DNA from 4 places in the Lentzea miocenica genome. Region 4 is predicted to be linked to each of the others. Evidence: riboswitches for the same ligand, from Rfam matches in the RefSeq annotation. Region 4 holds a riboswitch; each other region holds the start of a gene.

Region 1 (4,971 bases), on a different contig from region 4:
GTGAGTCGAGCTTCCACTGCTGCCAGTACAGCGGCACGGAGATGGTGCGGCCGGGCGCGAGATCGACCAGACCGTCCTGGACCTGCTGCGGTGGCACCATTCCCCAGCCGAGACCGGCCACGATCGTCCGCACGTACACCTCGGACGACGGCACGTGATGACGGTGGTCCGAGGCACCGCGGCCACGGGTCAGCGTGCGCACGAACCGGTCCTGCAAGTCGTCGTTGCGGTCGAACACCACCACCGGCGCGTCCGGCAACCACGACTTGAGCGGGCCGTCCTGGTACCGATCCACAAAGGACTGCGATGCCATTGCGGCGTAACGGATGTCACCCAGTCTGCGCACCGAACAGCCCGCGACCGGCTCACGTGACGACGTGACGGCGGCCATCACCAGACCTTGCCGCAGCAACGCCGTCGTGTGGTCCTGGTCCTCGCGGTGGAGGTCGAACGAGATCTTCAACGACGGCGAGACCCGTTGCAGCGCGGGCAGGAACCAGGTGGCGAGCGAGTCGGCGTTCACCGCGATCGGCACCCGGACGACGGCGTCCTCCCCCAGCGCCGCCTCCAGGTCCTGATCCAGAGCGAGCAGTTGCCGACCGTAACGGACCAGCACCTCCCCCGACGGCGTCAGCCGCACCGGCCGGGCCCGCACCAGCAGCACCCGGCCCGTCCGCTGTTCCAGCGCCTTGATCCGTTGGGACACAGCGGATGGCGTGACGTGCAACGCGTCCGCGGCGGCGTCGAACGTGCCCGCGTCGACGACCGCGAGCAGGGTGCGCACCAGGTCGAGATCCATCACGGCCGCTAATGCTACGTAAGAATCTTTAGCTGGTCTCATCAAGACCGCGTCAATACCGTCGAACGTGTGACTGACCTGCTGCTCGGCTTCGGCACCATGATGACCCTGATCGTCGCGATCGGCGCGCAGAACGCTTTCGTGCTGCGCCAAGGACTTCGACGCCAGGCCGTGGCCAAGGTCGTCGCCGTGTGCGCGATCTCGGACGCGATCCTCGTGGCGGTGGGCGTCGCGGGGTTCGGCGCGATCGTCCGCAGGTGGCCGCAGGCGATCACCGTCGCCGCGATCGTCGGCGGTCTTTTCCTGCTGGCGTACGGGTTCCTGGCGGCGCGCCGGGCGTTCAAACCGGGCTCCATGAGCGTCGCCGAAAGCGGTTCGAACCGCCCTGTGCTCACCGCGCTCGCGCTCACGTGGCTCAACCCGCACGTCTACCTGGACACGCTGCTGCTGCTCGGCTCGATCGCGGCCGGCCGGTGGCTGTTCGGGGTCGGCGCGGTCACCGCGAGCATCGCCTGGTTCGTCGCACTCGGGTTCGGCGCCCGGCTGCTCAGCCCGCTGTTCGCGAAGCCCCGCGCGTGGCGGGTCCTGGACGGCCTGATCGCCGCCGTGATGATCAGTCTCGGGGTCGTCCTGATCGCCGGGTGGTGATCATCACGAGCACCGCCGACACGGCCAGCACACCACTCGTCACCGGCGCCGCGGCACCGACGAAAAGGGACGTCGAAGCGAGCCCCGCACAGACCAGTGCACCGAAGACGACCCGAGGCCGAAGATCACCCACGTTGATGACCATAACCCACGACACGCGCATGTTGGGTGGTGATCCAGACCCCACCCCTACATGTAGTATCTGCCGCGCTGGTGGTTCACCGACTTGGCGCAACGGGGTCGGTGAGGCAACAGGGAACCTGGTGCGAATCCAGGACTGCCCCGCAGCGGTGAGTGGGAACGAAAGCCGTCAACCAAGCACTGGGTCTCCGGACCTGGGAAGCGACGGCCGGTAGGCGCCAGAGGTACGCCCACGAGTCCGAAGACCTGCCATTGGTGTGCGCGCAAGCCTGCGCGCACGACACGGTGCCCCGAGGGAGGGCTGCTGTGTGCACCAGTGGTGTGCCCACTGGCGTGCGCATGCGTTTCCTCGGGCTGATCTCGCGAGGAGAGAGCGTGCCCGACCGCCTTTCAGTGGTCATCAACGAAGCGTGTGCTGACCTGCCGAACGCATCCGCCGAGGCGGTTCTGGCCGAGACCAAGCGGAACCTCTACAACGGCATCACCGACGCCGAGCTGGCGCTGGCGCCGATCATGGCCGCCCGCACGATGGTCGAGCACGACCCGGACTACTCCTACGTCAGCGCCCGGTTGTTGCTGGACAAGCTGCGTGCCGAGGCCTGCGGCATCCCGCTGTCCCACGCCGAGATGACCGAGCGCTACCCGGCGTACTTCGCCGAGTTCGTCCGCTACGGCATCGAGTTCGGCCAGCTCGACCCGCGCCTCGCCGGCTACGACCTCGCCCGCCTGGGTGCGGCGCTCGACGCGTCACGCGACCTGAACTTCCAGTTCCTGGGCATGCAGACGCTGTACGACCGCTACTTCCTGCACCACGACGACCGCCGCTACGAGCTGCCGCAGGCGTTCTTCATGCGCGTCGCCATGGGTCTCGCCCTCGAAGAGGACGACAAGAACGCCCGCGCGATCGAGTTCTACGAGCTGCTCTCGTCGTTCGACTTCATGTGTTCGACGCCGACCCTGTTCAACTCGGGCACCACACGCCCGCAGCTGTCGTCGTGCTTCCTGACCACCGTGGACGATGATCTCGCCGCGATCTTCCACGGCATCAGCAACAACGCGCTGCTCAGCAAGTTCGCCGGGGGCCTGGGCAACGACTGGACCCCGGTCCGCGGCATCGGCGCGCACATCAAGGGCACCAACGGCAAGTCACAGGGTGTTGTGCCGTTCCTCAAGGTTGCCAACGACACCGCAGTGGCCGTCAACCAGGGCGGCCGTCGCAAGGGCGCGGTCTGCGCGTACCTGGAGACGTGGCACATCGACGTCGAGGAGTTCCTCGACCTGCGCAAGAACACCGGTGACGAGCGCCGCCGCACGCACGACATGAACACCGCGAACTGGGTGCCGGACGAGTTCCTGCGCCGGGTGCGCGCGAACGGCCAGTGGACGCTGTTCTCGCCCGACGAGGTGCCGGACCTGCACGACGCGTTCGGCGACGAGTTCGCCGAGAAGTACCGCGCGTACGAGGAGAAGGCGGACAACGGCGAGATCAAGGTCTTCCGCCGGCTGCCCGCCGTCGACCTGTGGCGGCGGATGCTGACCATGGTGTTCGAGACCGGGCATCCGTGGATCACGTTCAAGGACCCGTGCAACCTGCGGTCGCCGCAGCAGCACAGCGGTGTCGTGCACTCGTCGAACCTGTGTACCGAGATCACGTTGAACACCACGATCGACGAGGTCGCGGTCTGCAACCTGGGCAGTGTCAACCTCGCGCAGCACGTCACGGCCGAGGGCATCGACCACGCGCGGCTGGAGAAGACCGTGCGCACGGCCGTGCGGATGCTCGACAACGTGATCGACGTGAACTACTACACGATCCCCGAGGCGCGGAACTCCAACCTCAAGCACCGCCCGGTGGGCATGGGCCTGATGGGCTTCCAGGACGCGCTGTTCACCCTCGGCACGCCGATGGCCAGCAAGGAGGCCGTCGAGTTCGCGGACCGCAGCATGGAGGAGATCAGCTACTACGCCATCGACGCGTCCGCCGAGCTGGCGCGGGAACGCGGCGCCTACCGGTCGTTCGAGGGATCGCTGTGGAGCCGCGGGATCCTGCCGATCGACTCGGTCGAGATCCTGGCGCAGAACCGTGGCGCCGGCGAGCTGGAGCAGAACCGAGAGTCCACCTTGGACTGGGATGTGGTCCGCGAGAAGGTCAAGCGCGGCATGCGGAACTCGAACGTCATGGCCATCGCGCCGACCGCGACCATCGCGAACATCACCGGCGTGAACCAGTCGATCGAGCCGCTGTACCGCAACCTGTACGTGAAGTCGAACATGTCCGGCGACTTCACCGTGATCAACCCGGACCTGGTGCGGGCGCTCAAGCAGCGCAGGCTGTGGGATGAGCAGATGATCTCGGATCTGAAGCTGCACGACGGCAGTCTCGGCGCGATCGACCGGGTGCCGCCGTACCTGAAGGCGTTGTACGCCACGGCGTTCGAGGTCGACAGCTCCTGGCTGATCGAGGCGGGCAGCAGGAGGCAGAAGTGGATCGACCAGGCGCAGTCGCTGAACCTGTACCTGGCCGCGCCCAGTGGCCGCAAGCTCGACGAGATGTACCAGCTGGCGTGGGTGCGCGGCCTGAAGACCACGTACTACCTGCGCACCCAGAGCGCGACGCACGTGGAGAAGTCCACGTTGCAGGGCACCGACGGCAAGCTCAACGCCGTCTCCCCCGTCGCCGTCACCGACCCGAACTGCTCCATCACCGATCCCGAGTGCGAGGCCTGCCAGTGACCGAGAACATCATCGAAGCCGGCGCGGCGCGGGTGAGCGTCGACGACAAGGCGATGATCAACTGCCGTGCCGACGTCAACCAGCTGCTGCCGCTCAAGTACCACTGGGCGTGGGACAAGTACCTGGCCGGCTGCAACAACCACTGGATGCCCACCGAGGTGTCCATGCAGGCCGACATCTCCCTGTGGAAGTCGAAGGACGGGCTGACGGACGAGGAGCGCCGCATGATCAAGCGGAACCTCGGCTTCTTCGCCACGAGCGAGTCGTTGGTGGCCAACAACATCGTGCTCGCGGTGTACCGGCACCTGACCAACCCCGAGTGCCGCCAGTACCTGCTGCGCCAGGCCTTCGAGGAGGCCGTGCACACCCACACGTTCCAGTACATCTGCGAGTCGCTCGGCCTGGACGAGGGCGAGCTGTTCAACATGTACCGGGAGATCCCGTCCATCACGGACAAGGCCGCGTGGGCGCTGCAGTTCACGCAGCACCTGGAGGACCCGGAGTTCAGGACCGGTACGCCGGAGACGGACCAGGCGTTCCTCAAGGACCTGGTCGCGTTCTACGTGGTCTTCGAGGGCATGTGGTTCTACACCGGGTTCGCGCAGATCCTGTCGATGGGCCGGCGCAACAAGATGGTCGGCATCGCCGAG
Region 2 (4,971 bases), on a different contig from region 4:
CGATGCACCCGCAGGCGCACCCGCTCAACCACGAGGACGACGCGCTGACCGTGCTGTCCGGCCTGCGTCCGATCAAGGTGCCGAACTCCGAGGTGGCCACCTGTCCTGAGCCGTACGGGACGCTGCTGCTCGAGGTGCCGGACCGCGAGGCCGGGTTCGTCCTGCCGACCTGGGACGAGCTGACCACGCTGGTGGACCAGGCCCGCGAACGGGACGCGGTCGTGCACCTCGACGGCGCGCGGCTGTGGGAGAGCACGTACGGCCTGGGCAAGCCTCTGACCGAGATCGCGGGCCTGTTCGACTCGGTGTACGTCTCGTTCTACAAGTCGCTGGAGGGCATGTCGGGCGCGGCGCTCGCGGGCAGCCAGGACTTCATCGACCAGGCACGGGTCTGGCGGCACCGGTACGGCGGCATGCTGTTCCAGCAGTGGCCGGCGGCGCTGTCCGCGATGCACGGGCTGGACACGGTGCTCCCGAAGCTCGGCGGCTACGTCGAGCACGCCAAGGTCGTGGCCGCGGCGATGGGCCTGCCGGAGCCGCACACCCACCAGTTCGCGCTGCACCTGCCGGGTGACCCGAAGAAGCTGACCGAGGCGAGTGGCGAGTTCCTCGGCTCGTTCTGGCGGGACGGCACGCTCGCGAAGACCGAGATCACCGTGGCCGCGCCCGCGCTGGAGTGGACCGCCGACGAGGTCCGGGAGGCCTGGGCGGAGTTCCAGAGCCTGATCTAGGGCGACATCGCTCACCTGGCTGTTGGTCGCGCGGGTGCGAAATGCGACGATGCCGGGGCTGTGAGGGGAGTGCGAGGAAGCCGGTGCGAATCCGGCGCCGTCCCGCGACTGTGACCGGTCTCAAGGAGAAGCCGGGAGTCAGGAACTCGTCCCCCTCTTGATCACCGACCGCGGGCGTGGACACCCGAGGAAGGACTTCGCCGAGCATGTTCCCCTTTTCGGCTGTCGTCGGACATGACGACCTCCGGCTGGCCCTCCTGTTGAACGCCGTGCACCCCGGCATCGGTGGTGTTCTCGTGCGTGGCGAGAAGGGCACCGCGAAGTCGACGATCGTGCGTGCCCTGGCCGCGCTGCTGCCGGAACTCGACGTCTCGCAGGGCTGCCGTTTCGGCTGTGTGCCCGGCAGCACCGACTGCCCCGACGCGCCGCACGAGAGTGTTGAACGCCGTCCGGCCAAGCTGGTCGAACTGCCTGTGGGCGCCACTGAGGACCGGCTGGTGGGCTCGCTCGACCTGGAGAAGGCGCTGACCGAGGGCGTGCGGGCGTTCCAGCCCGGTCTGCTCGCCGCGGCGCACCGGGGCGTGCTCTACGTCGACGAGGTCAACCTGCTGCACGACCACCTGGTCGACCTGCTGCTGGACGCCGCCGCGATGGGGCGCGCGCACGTCGAACGCGAAGGCGTGTCGATCTCGCACCCGTCCCAGTTCCTGCTGGTCGGCACCATGAACCCGGAGGAGGGCGAGCTGCGGCCGCAGCTGCTCGACCGGTTCGGGCTGACCGTGGCGGTGAAGGCGGCCCGCGACGTCGGCGTCCGCACCGAGGTGATCCGGCGCCGGCTCGCCTACGAGGCCGACCCCGTGCCGTTCGCGGCGAAGTGGGCGGAAGAGGACGCCGCGCTGAAGCGGCAGATCGAGCACGCCCGCGAGAACCTCAAGGCCGTGTCCCTTCCGGACGGTGAACTGCGCCGGATCGCCGCTGTCTGCGCGGCGTTCGAGGTCGACGGCATGCGCGCGGACCTCGTCGTCGCCCGTGCCGCCACCGCGCACGCCGCCTGGCGAGGTGCCCGGCAGGTCGAGGAGACCGACGTCGAGGTCGCGGTCAGGCTCGCCCTGCCGCACCGGCGCCGCCGCGACCCGTTCGACGAGCCCGGCATCGAGGAACAGCAGCTCGAGGACGCCATGCGCCAGGCCGCCGAGCACGCGGAAGAACCGGAAGAGGGCCCGGACGACGACGGCCCCGGCGGTGGTGAACTGCCCGAACCGCAGGAAGGCCCGGCGGGCAACGGAAACGCGCCGCGGGACCGTCCCGCACCGGAACCCGCACCCGCGTTCAAGGCGCGGCTGCTGGAGGTGCCAGGAGTCGGCGAAGGCGCACCGGGCAAGCGTTCCAGGGCCCGTGCCCGGACCGGCCGGATCGTGCGTTCGTCCAAAGTGGACGGCAACGGCCTGCATCTCGTCGACACGCTCACCAACGCGGCACCGCACCAGCAGGCGCGCGGCCGCAGCGGCCCCGGACTCCTGCTCACCGCGGGAGATCTCCGCAAGGCGGTCAGGGAGGGCAAGGAGTCGAACCTCGTCCTGTTCGTCGTCGACGCCTCTGGCTCGATGGCGGCACGGCAGCGGATGTCGGCCGTCAGCGGCGCGGTCGTCTCGCTGCTGCGCGACGCCTACCAGCGCCGGGACAAGGTCGGCGTGGTGACGTTCCGCGGCAACCAGGCCGAAGTCGCTTTGCCCCCGACGACTTCCGTCGACGCGGCGGCCACCCGCCTGAAGAAGATGCGCACCGGCGGCAGGACCCCGCTCGCGGACGGACTGCTGAAGGCCCACCGCGTCCTGGAGATCGAACGGCTGCGCGACCCGCGGAAGCGCCCGCTCGTGGTGTTGCTGACCGACGGCCGCGCGACCTCGTCCGGCCTCGGCGGCGACCCGATGAAGGACGCCCTGAAGGCCGCCGGCCTGCTCGAACAGACCGCCGTCGTGGTCGTGGACTGCGAACAGGGCCACATCAGGCTCGGCCTCGCGCAGAAGATCGCCGAAGCCCTGCAGGGCACCTGCGTCCGTCTCGACCAGCTCAGCGCCGACCACCTCGCCGGCGTCGTCCGGGCCGCATAAGGAGAATCCAGTGCCTCAAGGACAACCAACCGAGGTGCCGAAGGACGGCCTGACCACCCGCCAGCGCCGCAACCGGCCGTTGCTGATGCTGCACACCGGTGAGATGAAGGGGAAGTCGACGTCGGCGTTCGGCATGGCGCTGCGCGGCTGGAACCAGGGCTGGGACATCGGCGTGTTCCAGTTCGTGAAGTCCGCCAAGTGGAAGGTGGGCGAGGAGTCCGCGTTCAAGGCGCTCGGCCGGCTGCACGACGAGACCGGCGAGGGCGGCGCGGTCGAGTGGCACAAGATGGGCGAGGGCTGGTCCTGGACCCGCAAGCAGGGCACCGAGGACGACCACGCCACTGCCGCCCTTGAGGGCTGGCAGGAGATCTCGCGCCGTCTGCGGTCCGAACGCCACGGCTTCTACGTCCTCGACGAGTTCACCTACCCGCTGCACTGGGGCTGGATCGACGTCGACGAGGTGGTCGACACGCTGGTCAACCGGCCAGGTCACCAGCACGTCGTGATCACCGGCCGGTACGCGCCGGACAAGCTGATCGCCGCCGCCGACCTCGTCGTGGAGATGACCAAGGTCAAGCACCCGATGGACGCCGGGCAGAAGGGCCAGCGGGGGATCGAGTGGTGACCAGATGGTGAACAGGCTGGTCGTCGCGGCCCCCGCCTCCGGCAGCGGCAAGACCACGGTGGCGACGGGCCTGATGGCGGCGTTGCGCCGGGCCGGGTCGCGGGTCGCGCCGTTCAAGGTGGGGCCCGACTACATCGACCCCGGCTACCACTCGCTGGCCACGGCCCGTCCTGGCCGCAACCTCGACCCGGTCATGGTCGGCGAGCACCGGATTCCCGGCCTGTTCGCGCACGGCTCCAAGGGCTGTGACATCGCGGTGGTCGAGGGCGTGATGGGCCTGTTCGACGGACGGGTCGACACCGCGGGCGTCGGCTCGACCGCGCACGTGGCGAAGCTGATCAACGCGCCCGTGCTGTTCGTGGTGGACGCACGGGGGCAAAGCCGATCACTCGCGGCGCTGCTGCACGGGTTCCGCGGCTACGACCCGACGGTCCGGCTCGGTGGCGTGATCCTCAACCAGGTCGGGTCGGAACGGCACGAGCAGGTGCTGAGATCCGCGTGCGACGAGGTCGGTCTCGACGTGCTGGGCGTGTTGCCGCGTGATCCGCAGTTCTCCTTGCCCTCACGGCACTTGGGGCTCGTGACGGCCGCGGAGCACGGGTCGGAGGCCGTCGCCGCCGTCGACGCGATCGCCGCCGCGGTGGCGAAGCACGTCGATCTTGACGCGGTGCGCAGGCTGGCGTCGTCGGTGCCCGCGATGGCGGTGGCCGCGTGGGAACCGCAGGTCGAGGCGGTGGCTGACGAACCGCTGGTCGCGGTGGCTGGTGGAGCGGCTTTCACGTTCGGCTACGCCGAGCACGTCGAGGTGCTGAAGGCGGCGGGCGCGGCCGTCGCGGTCGTCGATCCGCTCAACGACGAGGACCTGCCGGAGGGGACCTCCGGTCTGGTGTTGCCCGGCGGATTCCCCGAGCAGCACGCGGAAGCTTTGTCGGCCAACGCGAAGTTGCGCGAAGCGGTCGCGCGGTTCGCTCGATCGGGTGCGCCGGTGCACGCCGAGTGCGGTGGGTTGCTGTACCTCGCAAGATCACTGGACGGGCACCCGATGTGCGGCGTGCTCGACGCCGAGGGGTTCATGACGCCGAAGTTGACCTTGGGTTATCGGGACGCGGTCGCCGCCACGTCGTCGCCGCTGCACCCGCCCGGCAGCCGCGTGACCGGCCACGAGTTCCACCGGACCCAGCTGTCCACACCGCACTCGAACCCGCCGGCGTGGCATTGGCGCGGCGTCGATTCCCGGCCCGTCGCGGAAGGTTTCGTGGCAGGTGGGGTGCACGCGTCGTACCTCCACACGCACCCGGCCGGTGATCCGGAGGCGGTGGCCCGTTTCGTGCGGGCCTGCCACCCGTTCGTGGCCGGAGTGGCAGACGGTACGGTCTTCGCTTAAGCCTCTCCCCGAAACCCCCTGTGGAGCTGTCGTGACGACGACCGGTCGGGTCTCCTTCGTCGGCGCCGGTCCCGGTGCCGCCGACCTCATCACTCTCCGAGGCGCGCGCCGCATCGCGGA
Region 3 (4,971 bases), on a different contig from region 4:
ATCTCCTGCTGGGTCTTCGCGACGCGCTCGGCGATCGGGATGTCCGTGCCGACGTGGCCCTGCACGATCTCGGCCTGCTGGCGCGCGGCGGCGGCGACGGCCTGTTGCAACGTCGACATCACGGCCTGGGAGAGCTGCGTGGCGCTGAGCCGCTTCGCGTCCTCGGTGAACCGGATTTCCTTGATGGAACCGGACAAACCCGCTACGACCGTGACGGAACGGTCGGGGGACTGGACGCTGGCTTCCACTGTTCTGAGTTCGGTGCCCATCGCGTCGTACCCGGCGGCACGGGCCTCGGCCGCACGGTTGGCCCGCTCGAAGAACTCGAGCTTCTGACGCATCTCTTCCAGCAACTCGGCGCTGTCAGGCATGCGCCGAACGTACCAATGCCGCCTGGGCGGGGTGGCCGTACTCCCGGCCACCCCACACCATCAGGCGACAGCAGTCTTTTCGACGGCCTTGGTCCTGCGCGTGGCCGGGTCGATCAGCAGACCGAACACCACGCCGAGACCGACGTAGAGCGTGGCGAGCTGGGCGAGCGAGCTGAGGCGGAACTGCCACAGCACGTTCACCGGCATGTCCGCGGGGATCGTGTCCGGCGGCGCGGGGAACGCCACCAGCACCACGGCGACGGCCGCGGCGACCGCGAGCAGCACCGCGGTGACCCGCACCGGCTGGGTCTGGGCGCGCAGCTGCTCGGCGAGCCAGCTGGCACCCCACACGATCACCAGACCGGCCACCACCACACCGAGGTAGAGCGCGGTCCGGTAGTTCACCGTCTCCGGGTCGCCCACGGCGGGCGGGTTGGCCGGATACTTCAGCCACGGCAGCAAAGCCACGGCACCGAACACCGCGGCACCGAACGCGAAGCTGCGGCTGAACGGCGTGCGGTCGGCGAACCACCGCTTCGACAGCCCGTAGGCCGTGGCGAACACGAGCCCGACCGCGATGCCGACGATGACCACGCCGAGCATGCCGCCGACGATCTGGGCACCCCGGCTGACCAGCTCTTCCTCGCCACCGTGCGAATGGCCGGCCTCACCGGCGGGTGCCCTGGCCTCCTCGACCGCGAGCGCGGCGCGAATCGGGATCTCGGTCACCAGCAGCTGCACCAGCGCGGAGGCGACACCGGCGATGCCGCCGGCCGCGATTCCGCGCAGCGCAAGGGACTTGTACGTCGTAGTCATGAACTTCCCTGCCCGGGATCGGAGATCGGGATCAGTGGCAGGGGACGCCGAGCGCGTGCCGGCCGTCGTGGAAGAACTCGTGCAGCATCTCGGAACCCGCGCCGAGCGCGAGACCGTTCTCCTGCAAAACCAGGTAGGTGACGATGAGGCCGAGCAGTGCTACTGCGAAGGCCCACTTGGGCACCTGGACGGCGGACAGATTTGCTGCGGGGCTCGTCATGACGGGCTCCTCCATACCTCGTGGAAGTCAACTCTCCTAGCGGCGCCGCAGCCGGTCTCCTGACTCCCGGATCAACGCTGCCCCCGCGTCTTCCCAGTCCCCTCGCGGGGACCAGTGACGTGCTCGGCGGGGATCGCTTCCCGGTCACAGTGGCGAGGACCGCGCCGGATTTTCACCGGCTTCCCGTCACTGCGGCGCGTGCACCGTAAGTTGATCGGTGGCTTAAACACAACCGGCCATAAGAGTTGTCGTGTTCATCACTTCACGAGTGGACAGTCACCGCACTTCCCACCTGCGGCAACGCGGTAGTAGAGACAGCACGACCGACGCCGGAACGTGACTTCGCCCGGGAAACTGATGAATTCTCCCGCCTGTTCGAACGGCGGTGCGCTCATCAGCCGCTCGCCGCGTTCTTCTGCTTCCTCTGCCGTGAGCATGCGTGCGCGGACAACCATTTTGAGCGCGCCCGCGATGTTCGACATCGCGTTGCCCCACAACAATCCGCGCGCCACCGGAGTGACCGCCTGGATCGCTTCCACCACGGGTTCGAGCGCCTCCGCGGCCGGCGGGCCCAGCCGCGGCTGGTCGATGCGGACGCTCAGGCCGTTGACCGGGTGGTGGTGCCACCACAGGTTCTCCGGCCGGACGTCGATCGGGATGTTCGCGGCGGTGAGCGGGCTGAGCAGCCGCGCGGTGTAGCTGAGGAAGAACAGGCTGGCCGCTACGCGTGGTTCCTCCGCTTCGTACCGGATCGCGATGGCGTCGATCGTGGTTTTGAGCGCCGGGCCTTCGAGCAGCGCCGTCCCCGGCAGCCACGTGTCGTCCGGGCGGCCCACGTCGAGCGCGAAGAACGGGTTGATGCCGCGCACCCGGCGCAACGCTTCGAGCACTTCGGCGAACTCGGACACGGAAGTTCACGCTACCGGGTGGAATCTCATCGTCGCTCCCCGTCGGGTGCGATCAGAACAGGGAACACCTGGGTAACTTGATGTTGTGAGGACGGCGTACCGATGCCGGGCCTACCCGGACCCCGAACAGATGGCGGTGCTGAACCGCACGTTCGGGTGCGTGCGTTTGGTGTGGAACAAGACCCTTGCCGAGCGGTCTCACCGCTACCGCACCGAGGGCAAGTCAACTTCATACCGGGAGACCGACGCCGCGCTGACCTACCGGAACTTTTTCGCGGGACACCCGCTCGGCGTACCGCATGCGCGAGGGCCGGCTTCACCTGGCCAAGACCGCAGGGCCGATCCGCTTCGCCTGGTCGTTCGGTCAGGCGAATCTGTCCACGCTCGATCCCAGCATGGTCGTTGTCGCACGAGAGTCCGACCACCGCTGGTACGTCACGTTCACAGTGGACACCAGTGATCCTGCGCCACTTCCTGCTACCGGTCGCGCTGTGGGCTTGGATCTCGGTGTGTAAGGACTTCATCGTCACGAGTGATGGTCAGCGGATCGCCAACCCCCGGCATCTGCAACGCAAAGCGCGAAACCTGGCCCGCTACCAGCGGCGTCTGGCTCGCACCCAGCGCGGTTCCCGCAACCGCGCCAAAGCCAGGCGAAGGATTGCCGCCGCGCACCGCAAGGTCCGAAACCGGCGGATGGCCCGCGCGATCAGCGACGTGGCGTGGGGTGAGTTCCGGACGATGCTGGAGTACAAGGCGCATCGCGCCGGACGGACGCTTCTGGTCGTCGATCGCTGGTATCCCAGCACCAAGACCTGTTCGTCTTGCGGACACCTGCTGGCCGAGCTGGGTTTGTCCATTCGGCACTGGACGTGTCCGAACTGTCGCATCCGGCACGACCGGGACCTCAACGCGGCGAAGTACATCCTTGCGGCTGGTCGAGCCGTAGCCCGAGGAGACTTGGGCGATGCCTGTGGAGCTGACGTGAGACGGCAAGGGTTCGCCCTTCCGCAGTCAGCGGCGAAGCAGGAACCCTGTGTCGTGAGGCACACCGTGCGGTGTCCGACGTGAGTCGGACGGGGCTCTTCACCCGCAGGTGGGGAGAAAGTCAAGTCCAGGGCATGGGACAGATGTGACCGCGGTGTGGACGGCGGTCCGGGAGATGGGAGGATGTCGTGCCGTGAAGACCTTCGACTCCCTGTTCGCCGAACTGACCGAACGAGCCGCCACCAAGCCGGCAGGTTCCGGCACCGTCGCAGCGCTCGAGGCCGGCGTCCATGCGCAGGGCAAGAAGGTGCTGGAGGAGGCGGGCGAGGTCTGGATCGCCGCCGAGTACGAGTCCGACGAGAAGCTCTCGGAAGAGATCTCGCAGCTGCTGTACCGCCTCCAGGTGCTCATGCTGGGCCGCGGCCTGACCCTCGAAGACGTTTACAAGTACCTCTGACGGAGACTTTCACATGCTGCGCGTTGCAGTCCCGAACAAGGGCGCGCTCGCCGAACGCGCCTCCGCCATGCTGACCGAGGCCGGCTACCGGCAGCGGCACGAGCCGCGCGACCTGACCGTGCTCGACCCCAACAACGACGTGGAGTTCTTCTTCCTGCGTCCCAAGGACATCGCGATCTACGTGGCGTCCGGCGACCTCGACCTCGGCATCACCGGCCGGGACCTGGCCGCGGACTCGGGCGCCGACGACAACGGCTCGTCGGTGCAGGAGCTCCTGGCGCTGGGCTTCGGCTCGTCCACCTTCCGCTACGCGGGCCCTCGCGGCACCGACTGGAAGGTGTCCGACCTCGAAGGCAAGCGCCTGGCCACCGCCTACCCGAAGCTGGTGGGCCGCGACCTCAAGGCCCGCGGCATCAACGCCCACGTGATCCGTCTCGACGGCGCCGTGGAGATCTCGATCCAGCTCGGCGTCGCCGACCTGATCGCCGACGTGGTGGGCTCCGGCCGCACGCTGCGCCAGCACGACCTCGTGCCGTTCGGCGAGCCGATCTGCGAGTCCGAGGCCGTGCTCGTGCACCGGGCCGCCTCGGAGCTCACGTCGGCCAAGAAGCAGCTGACGGCCCGCCTGCAGGGCGTCGTGTTCGCGCAGCAGTACCTGATGCTCGACTACGACTGCCCGCGCACGTTGCTCGAGGACGCCATCGCCCTCACCCCGGGCCTGGAGTCGCCGACGGTGGCGCCGCTGGCCGACGACAACTGGGTGGCCGTGCGGGCGATGGTGTCCCGCAAGGAGGCGAACCGCGTGATGGACGAACTGGCCGCGATCGGCGCCAAGGCCGTGCTGGCCTCGGACATCAGGTTCTGCCGCCTGTGATCACGGAGCACGCCCTGCTGGACGTGCTGCCGGATGCCACGGACGAGTTCGAGTGGGCGTTCGGCGAGGCGCGGGAGCTGATCTCCGCCTCGCCGGGCTTCCGCGGCCTGGAACTGCTGAGGTGTCTGGAAACGCCGTCGCGCTACCTGCTGCTGGTGCGCTGGGAGTCCGTGGAAGCGCACACCGTGGGCTTCCGGCAGGGCCCGTCGTACGCGCAGTGGTCCGCGCTGCTGCATCGCTTCTACTCGCCGTTCCCGACGGTCGAGCACTACGAGAGCGCGCTGAGCACCTCGGCGTCCGTGGTCTGATCGAACCTGTCGTACCACCGGCTGACCGCGCCG
Region 4 (4,971 bases):
CACAGCGGACTCCAGCACCCTCAGGCTGGTGTCCGGCGAGAACGCGTACCCGTCGAAGAAGTGCTCGGCGTCGAGGAAAACACGCCTTCCGTGATCCTTGAGGTACTTCACGGTGTCGCGCACCATCTTGAGGTTCTCTTCGGTGTCCGTGCGCAACGCCCGCTCGATGTGCCGGAGGTCCGACTTCGCCACCAGTGTGATCACCGGCGCCTGAGCGTCGAGAAGTGCCTTGACCTGCCGGTCTTCCTCGACCTTGACCCCGGCCTTGCGAGTCGCGCCGAACGCGACCAGCTTGGCGTGCTTGAGCTCCAGATCCCCCGCCGCCGCCCGCGCGAAGAACTCCGTGTCCTTCGGCAACGCGCCGGGCCAGCCACCCTCGATGAACCCCACGCCGAGCCCGTCCAGCAGCCGCGCCACCGCGAGCTTGTCCGTGACGGAGTACGAAATGCCCTCACGTTGTGCGCCATCGCGCAACGTCGTGTCGTAGACGTGGAAGTCGTCGTTCGGGCCGGTCATGGGGGTCATCTCCTCATCCGGGCAAACAAAAAGACCCCCCGCGGGATGCGAGAGGTCTGCGCGTCGGGTGCCAGGGGCGGCAACTACCCGACGCGCTCGTCAATAATGATGGCGGTGTGCTGAGCCATGACGCGGATGCTGCCACAGCTCAGCACGGCGTACCAAGCGCCGGGAGGAAATCTCCCACTATCTGGTCACGGGTTCACGCCTGTGACACGTGCTTCGGCACGGCCACGCGGAGTTTCCACGCGGGCGCGGCGCACGCACGTGGAGCGGCCTGATGGGCGATGCCGCGCGTCCTCCGGCTCACGCACCGGCCAGGAACTTCGCGAACGCCTCGACCGACGCCGGGTTCCGCGGCCCCTCCACCAACGCCGCGTACGGCAACGCGTAGAACCGCTTGTTCTTCACGGCAGGCGAGTTGGCGAGCGGCGCGAACCCCTGCAGGAACGCCTGCTTCTGCTCCGGCGTGTTCGCCTCGCCGTCCGCGTAGTCCACGATCAGCACGACGTCCGGGTTGCGCTGCACGACGGTCTCCCAGTTGACCGTGGTCCAGCTGTCGTTGAGGTCCCCGAAGATGTTGTCGCCGCCGGCCTTCGAGATCACGTCCTGCGGCGCCGCGTTCTTGCCCGACGTGAACGGCTGGTCCTGGCCGCTGTCGTAGAGGAACACCTTGGGCCGCGGCTTGCCGGCCATCAACCGGCCGGCGTTCTCGATCTGCTGCTGGTAGCCCTTGATGAGCTCTTCGGCCTTGGCTTCGACGCGGAAGATCTTCCCGAGGTTGCGCAGGTCCGTGTACAGCGCGTCGAGGGCGGGCATGATGCCGCGCTGGTTGCCGACGCCGTTGCGGCACGCCTCGGTGAGTTGGTAGGTGCCGATGCCGAGTTGCTTCAACGCGTCCGGCGTGAAGCCGGTGCTCTCGCTGAAGCCGTAGTTCCAGCCGGCGAACACGAGATCGGCGTTGACGCCCTGCACGACCTCCTTGGAGATCTTGTCGGACAGGTGCTTCGCGGTGTCGAAGTCGGATTTCCACGGGGAGGTGCGCAGGTCCACGGTGTCGCTGCCGTTCACGACGTAGCCCGCCATGCGGTCCTTGAGGCCCAGCGCGAACATCAGCTCGGTGATGCCCGTGTCGTTGGTGACCACTTTGGACGGCACCTTGTCGAACGTCACCTGCTGGCCGCAGTTCGTGACGGTCACCGGGTCGGACGCGGACGTGTCCTGTGCGACCGTGGCGCCGCAGCCGGAGAGCAGGAGCACGGCGGCGCAGAAAGCGGTTCTCAAGGGGTGACCTCCTGGTCGAACAGGAGTTGGGGAACTCCCGTGGTGGGATGACGGACGACGTGCGCCGTGACGTGGAAGACCTTGGCGATCAGCTCGGGCACCAGGACCTCTTCCGGCGTGCCGGACGCGACCAGGCGGCCTTCGTCGAGCACGTACAACCTGTCGCAGTAGGACGCGGCGAGGTTCAGGTCGTGCAGGACGGTCAGGACGGTGACGCCCAGGCCGCGGGCGAGCGACAGCACGTCCAGCTGGTGGCGGATGTCGAGGTGGTTGGTCGGCTCGTCCAGCACGAGGACGCGCGGTTCCTGGGCGATCGCGCGCGCGATGAGCACGCGCTGCCGTTCGCCACCGGAGAGGCTGAGGTAGCTGCGCCCGGAGAGGTGCGTGACGTCCACTGTGGCCAGTGCGGCAGCGACCACCCTCGAATCCCGGGCGGGGTCGCGGTCGTGCGGCAGCCTGCCCATCTCCACCACCTCGGCCACGGTGAAGTCGAACTCCACCTGCGACTCCTGGGTGAGGGCGGAGAGGTCGCGGGCGATGTTGTGTCGTTTGTGGACGTTCTCGCCGTCGAGCAGGACGGTGCCGGCGTGCGGTTTCAGCGAGCGGTAGACGCAGCGCAGGGTGGTCGACTTGCCGCTGCCGTTCGGGCCGACGATGCCGACTACCTCGTTCGAGGCGTGCAGCGTGATGTCCTCGATGATGTTCCGGACGGTGACGCCGGTGAGCTCGACGCGCATCAGCGGCCGCCGAACACGTACGACTTGCGGCGCATCAGGAAGATGAAGCACGGAACGCCCAGCGCGGCCGTGATGACGCCGAGCGGCAGCTCTTCCGGTGCCGCGAGCATCCGGGCGGCCACGTCGACCCAGACCAGGAACGAGGCTCCGGCGAGTGGTGCCAGGGCCAGCACCTTGCGGTGGTCGGCGCCCACGACCATGCGGGTGAGGTGCGGCAGCATCAGGCCCACGAAGCCCACCGCGCCGCTGACCGCCACCAGCACGCCGGTGATGGCCGCGGTGACGATGAACAGGTGCGTGCGGAACCGGTTCACCTCGACGCCGAGTGTGGTCGCGGTCTCGTCGCCCATCGCCAGGGCGTTCAGCGGCCGCGCTTTGGTCAGCAGGTAGACGATGCCGAGCACGGTCACCGCGGTGGCGATCGGCAGCGACTGCCAGGTCGCGCCGCCGAGGCTGCCGAGCAACCAGAACATGGCCGCCCGCGCCGCCTCACCGTGCGGCGCCTGGAACACCAGCAGCATCGCCACGGCGGAGAAGCCGTACGCCAGCGCGGTTCCGGTCAGCACGAGCCGCAACGGGGTGAGGCCCCGGCTGGTGCGCGCGGTGATGTAGACCAGCGCGGTGGCGCCGAGACCCGTCAGGAACGCGCCGGTCGACAGCGCGTAGACACCGAGGCCGGACAACACTCCGAGCGTCGCCACCGCGGTCGCGCCGACGCTCGCGCCCGATGAGATGCCGAGCACATAAGGGTCCGCCAGCGCGTTGCGGACCATCGCCTGGATGGCGACACCGACCGTGCTGAGGCCGGCGCCCACCACCGCGGCCAGCAGGACGCGGGGAAGCCGGATGTCCCAGACGATGTGGTACTGCCCGGCGAGGTCGGCGGGGATGGTGCCGCCGGTCAGGGCCGCCCACAGCAGGTCGAGGGTGGCACCGAACGGAACGGAGACGGGGCCGAGCGCCACGCCGGCGACGATGCTGACGGCGAGCACGCCGACGAGCGCGCTGATCTTCCCGAGCACGGTGTTGATCGCTGGGTCCCTTCCCGCAGTCCACGGCAGGAGTCGGAGGTTCTCTGCACGCCGTGTGCGGGTATTCGGGCTCGTCCCTGGCTCAGGGACCTACCGTTGCGGGTCAGCGCCGGACTCAGACCGGACTTCCCCCGTGCACGACTCCCGCACTGTAACCCACGAACGTCTGCACAAAACCACGGTGAGTTGCGTCTGGTGGGCATGGACCTGGGAGAGCGAAGACGGCTGCGGCGCGAGCAGCTGCGGACCGAGCACGGCACCACCGAGGTGATCCACAGGGACGACCCCCGCGTTGCCGTGCTCGTGGTCACCCTGGTGATCGCGGGCTCCATGATCGGTGGTTTCGCCCACATGCCGATCGGCACCGCGCTGAACGACCTCTACTGCACGCCTGAGTCCTGCACGGCGCTGCCGCAGGTGCTGACCGGCTGGGCGATCGCGGTGGCGCCGCTGCCGGTGTACCTCTGGCACCGCACCGCGGCCCTTTACCTGGGAGTGTTCCTGGGCGGCTTCATGGGCACGCTGTTCATCACGTCCAACCAGGACATCCCGGTCGACGTCAACCCGATCACCGGCCTCTGGGCGCTGCCGCTGACCTACTTCCTGGTGGGAATGCTGTTCGTGCCGTTCACCATCGGCATCGCGTGGTTGGTCAGGCCGGCCCGGCGAGTGGCGGCCGTGGCCGTCCCGCACTGGTTGCTGCTGGCCGGCCTGATCTTGTGGCTGGCCTGACCTGCTCGACCAGACCGCACGCGAAAAAGATCTTCGAAAATTTCCGAGGGCGGTGTCGATCCGCCGCGGAGCCCGTTCGACCTGTGGATGCCAAGGGGCTGAGCGGCCCCGCAGAGACACAGGGAGACACCGTGAAGTACATGCTGATCATGCGCGCCACCGACGAGGCCTTCGCGAACATGGGCGAGTTCGACTTCGACAAGATGCTGGAGACGGTCGGCGCGTACAACGAGGAGCTGATCCGCGCCGGTGTCCTGCTGGCCGCGGAAGGTCTCTCCGAGGCGTCCGAGGGCGTCGTCGTCGACTACTCCGCCGAACCCCCGGTCGTCACGGACGGCCCGTACGGCGAGACCAAGGAGCTGTTCAACGGCTTCTACCTGCTCAACGTCTCCTCGAAGGAAGAGGCGATCGAGTGGGCCAAGCGCATGCCGATGACCGGCGCCGGGTTCAAGACCGAGATCCGCAGGGTGCCGACGATCGACGAGTTCCCGCAGGACAACGAGTGGATCCAGAAGGAGCGCGCGTGGCGTGAGGCCAACGGCCAGCTCTGATCAGCGCGGGAGACGCCGAAGCCCCGGCCGGGAGATACCGGCCGGGGCTTCAAAAGACCGGCGTGAACCGCACGCGGAACTTGAGGTCCTGGCGCTTGCTGTCCCTCGCGGCGATCCACC

What was found. A riboswitch is a leader RNA that binds a small molecule or an ion and turns the genes downstream of it on or off. The one in region 4 is predicted to bind cobalamin.
Region 1: linked by a shared signal. The riboswitch ahead of SK803_RS15585 (ribonucleoside-diphosphate reductase subunit alpha) and the one ahead of SK803_RS45810 (FecCD family ABC transporter permease) in region 4 are both predicted to bind cobalamin.
Region 2: linked by a shared signal. The riboswitch ahead of SK803_RS26505 (putative cobaltochelatase) and the one ahead of SK803_RS45810 (FecCD family ABC transporter permease) in region 4 are both predicted to bind cobalamin.
Region 3: linked by a shared signal. The riboswitch ahead of SK803_RS14570 (CbtB domain-containing protein) and the one ahead of SK803_RS45810 (FecCD family ABC transporter permease) in region 4 are both predicted to bind cobalamin.

What each region holds. Positions count from the first base shown of each region.
Region 1 covers NZ_JAXAVW010000011.1:216,065-221,035, forward strand. Annotated here, with positions in the region: gene SK803_RS15575 (LysR family transcriptional regulator ArgP) at 1-799, opposite strand, end outside; gene SK803_RS15580 (LysE/ArgO family amino acid transporter) at 899-1,447, shown strand; cobalamin riboswitch at 1,645-1,856, shown strand; gene SK803_RS15585 (ribonucleoside-diphosphate reductase subunit alpha) at 1,964-4,321, shown strand; gene SK803_RS15590 (ribonucleotide-diphosphate reductase subunit beta) at 4,318-4,971, shown strand, end outside.
Region 2 covers NZ_JAXAVW010000022.1:153,883-158,853, reverse strand. Annotated here, with positions in the region: gene SK803_RS26510 (threonine aldolase family protein) at 1-731, shown strand, start outside; cobalamin riboswitch at 770-899, shown strand; gene SK803_RS26505 (putative cobaltochelatase) at 938-2,842, shown strand; gene cobO (cob(I)yrinic acid a,c-diamide adenosyltransferase) at 2,853-3,467, shown strand; gene SK803_RS26495 (cobyrinate a,c-diamide synthase) at 3,472-4,851, shown strand; gene SK803_RS26490 (cobalt-precorrin-4/precorrin-4 C(11)-methyltransferase) at 4,883-4,971, shown strand, end outside.
Region 3 covers NZ_JAXAVW010000011.1:4,341-9,311, reverse strand. Annotated here, with positions in the region: gene SK803_RS14580 (YbaB/EbfC family nucleoid-associated protein) at 1-371, opposite strand, end outside; gene SK803_RS14575 (CbtA family protein) at 432-1,187, opposite strand; gene SK803_RS14570 (CbtB domain-containing protein) at 1,219-1,407, opposite strand; cobalamin riboswitch at 1,440-1,616, opposite strand; gene SK803_RS14565 ((2Fe-2S)-binding protein) at 1,665-2,315, opposite strand; gene SK803_RS14560 (helix-turn-helix domain-containing protein) at 2,446-2,775, shown strand; gene SK803_RS14555 (RNA-guided endonuclease TnpB family protein) at 2,772-3,383, shown strand; gene SK803_RS14550 (phosphoribosyl-ATP diphosphatase) at 3,493-3,756, shown strand; gene hisG (ATP phosphoribosyltransferase) at 3,770-4,630, shown strand; gene SK803_RS14540 (antibiotic biosynthesis monooxygenase family protein) at 4,627-4,938, shown strand; gene SK803_RS14535 (phosphoribosyltransferase) at 4,899-4,971, opposite strand, start outside.
Region 4 covers NZ_JAXAVW010000073.1:5,483-10,453, forward strand. Annotated here, with positions in the region: gene cimA (citramalate synthase) at 1-516, opposite strand, end outside; gene SK803_RS45800 (ABC transporter substrate-binding protein) at 823-1,800, opposite strand; gene SK803_RS45805 (ABC transporter ATP-binding protein) at 1,797-2,537, opposite strand; gene SK803_RS45810 (FecCD family ABC transporter permease) at 2,537-3,559, opposite strand; cobalamin riboswitch at 3,608-3,743, opposite strand; gene SK803_RS45815 (hypothetical protein) at 3,770-4,300, shown strand; gene SK803_RS45820 (YciI family protein) at 4,432-4,851, shown strand.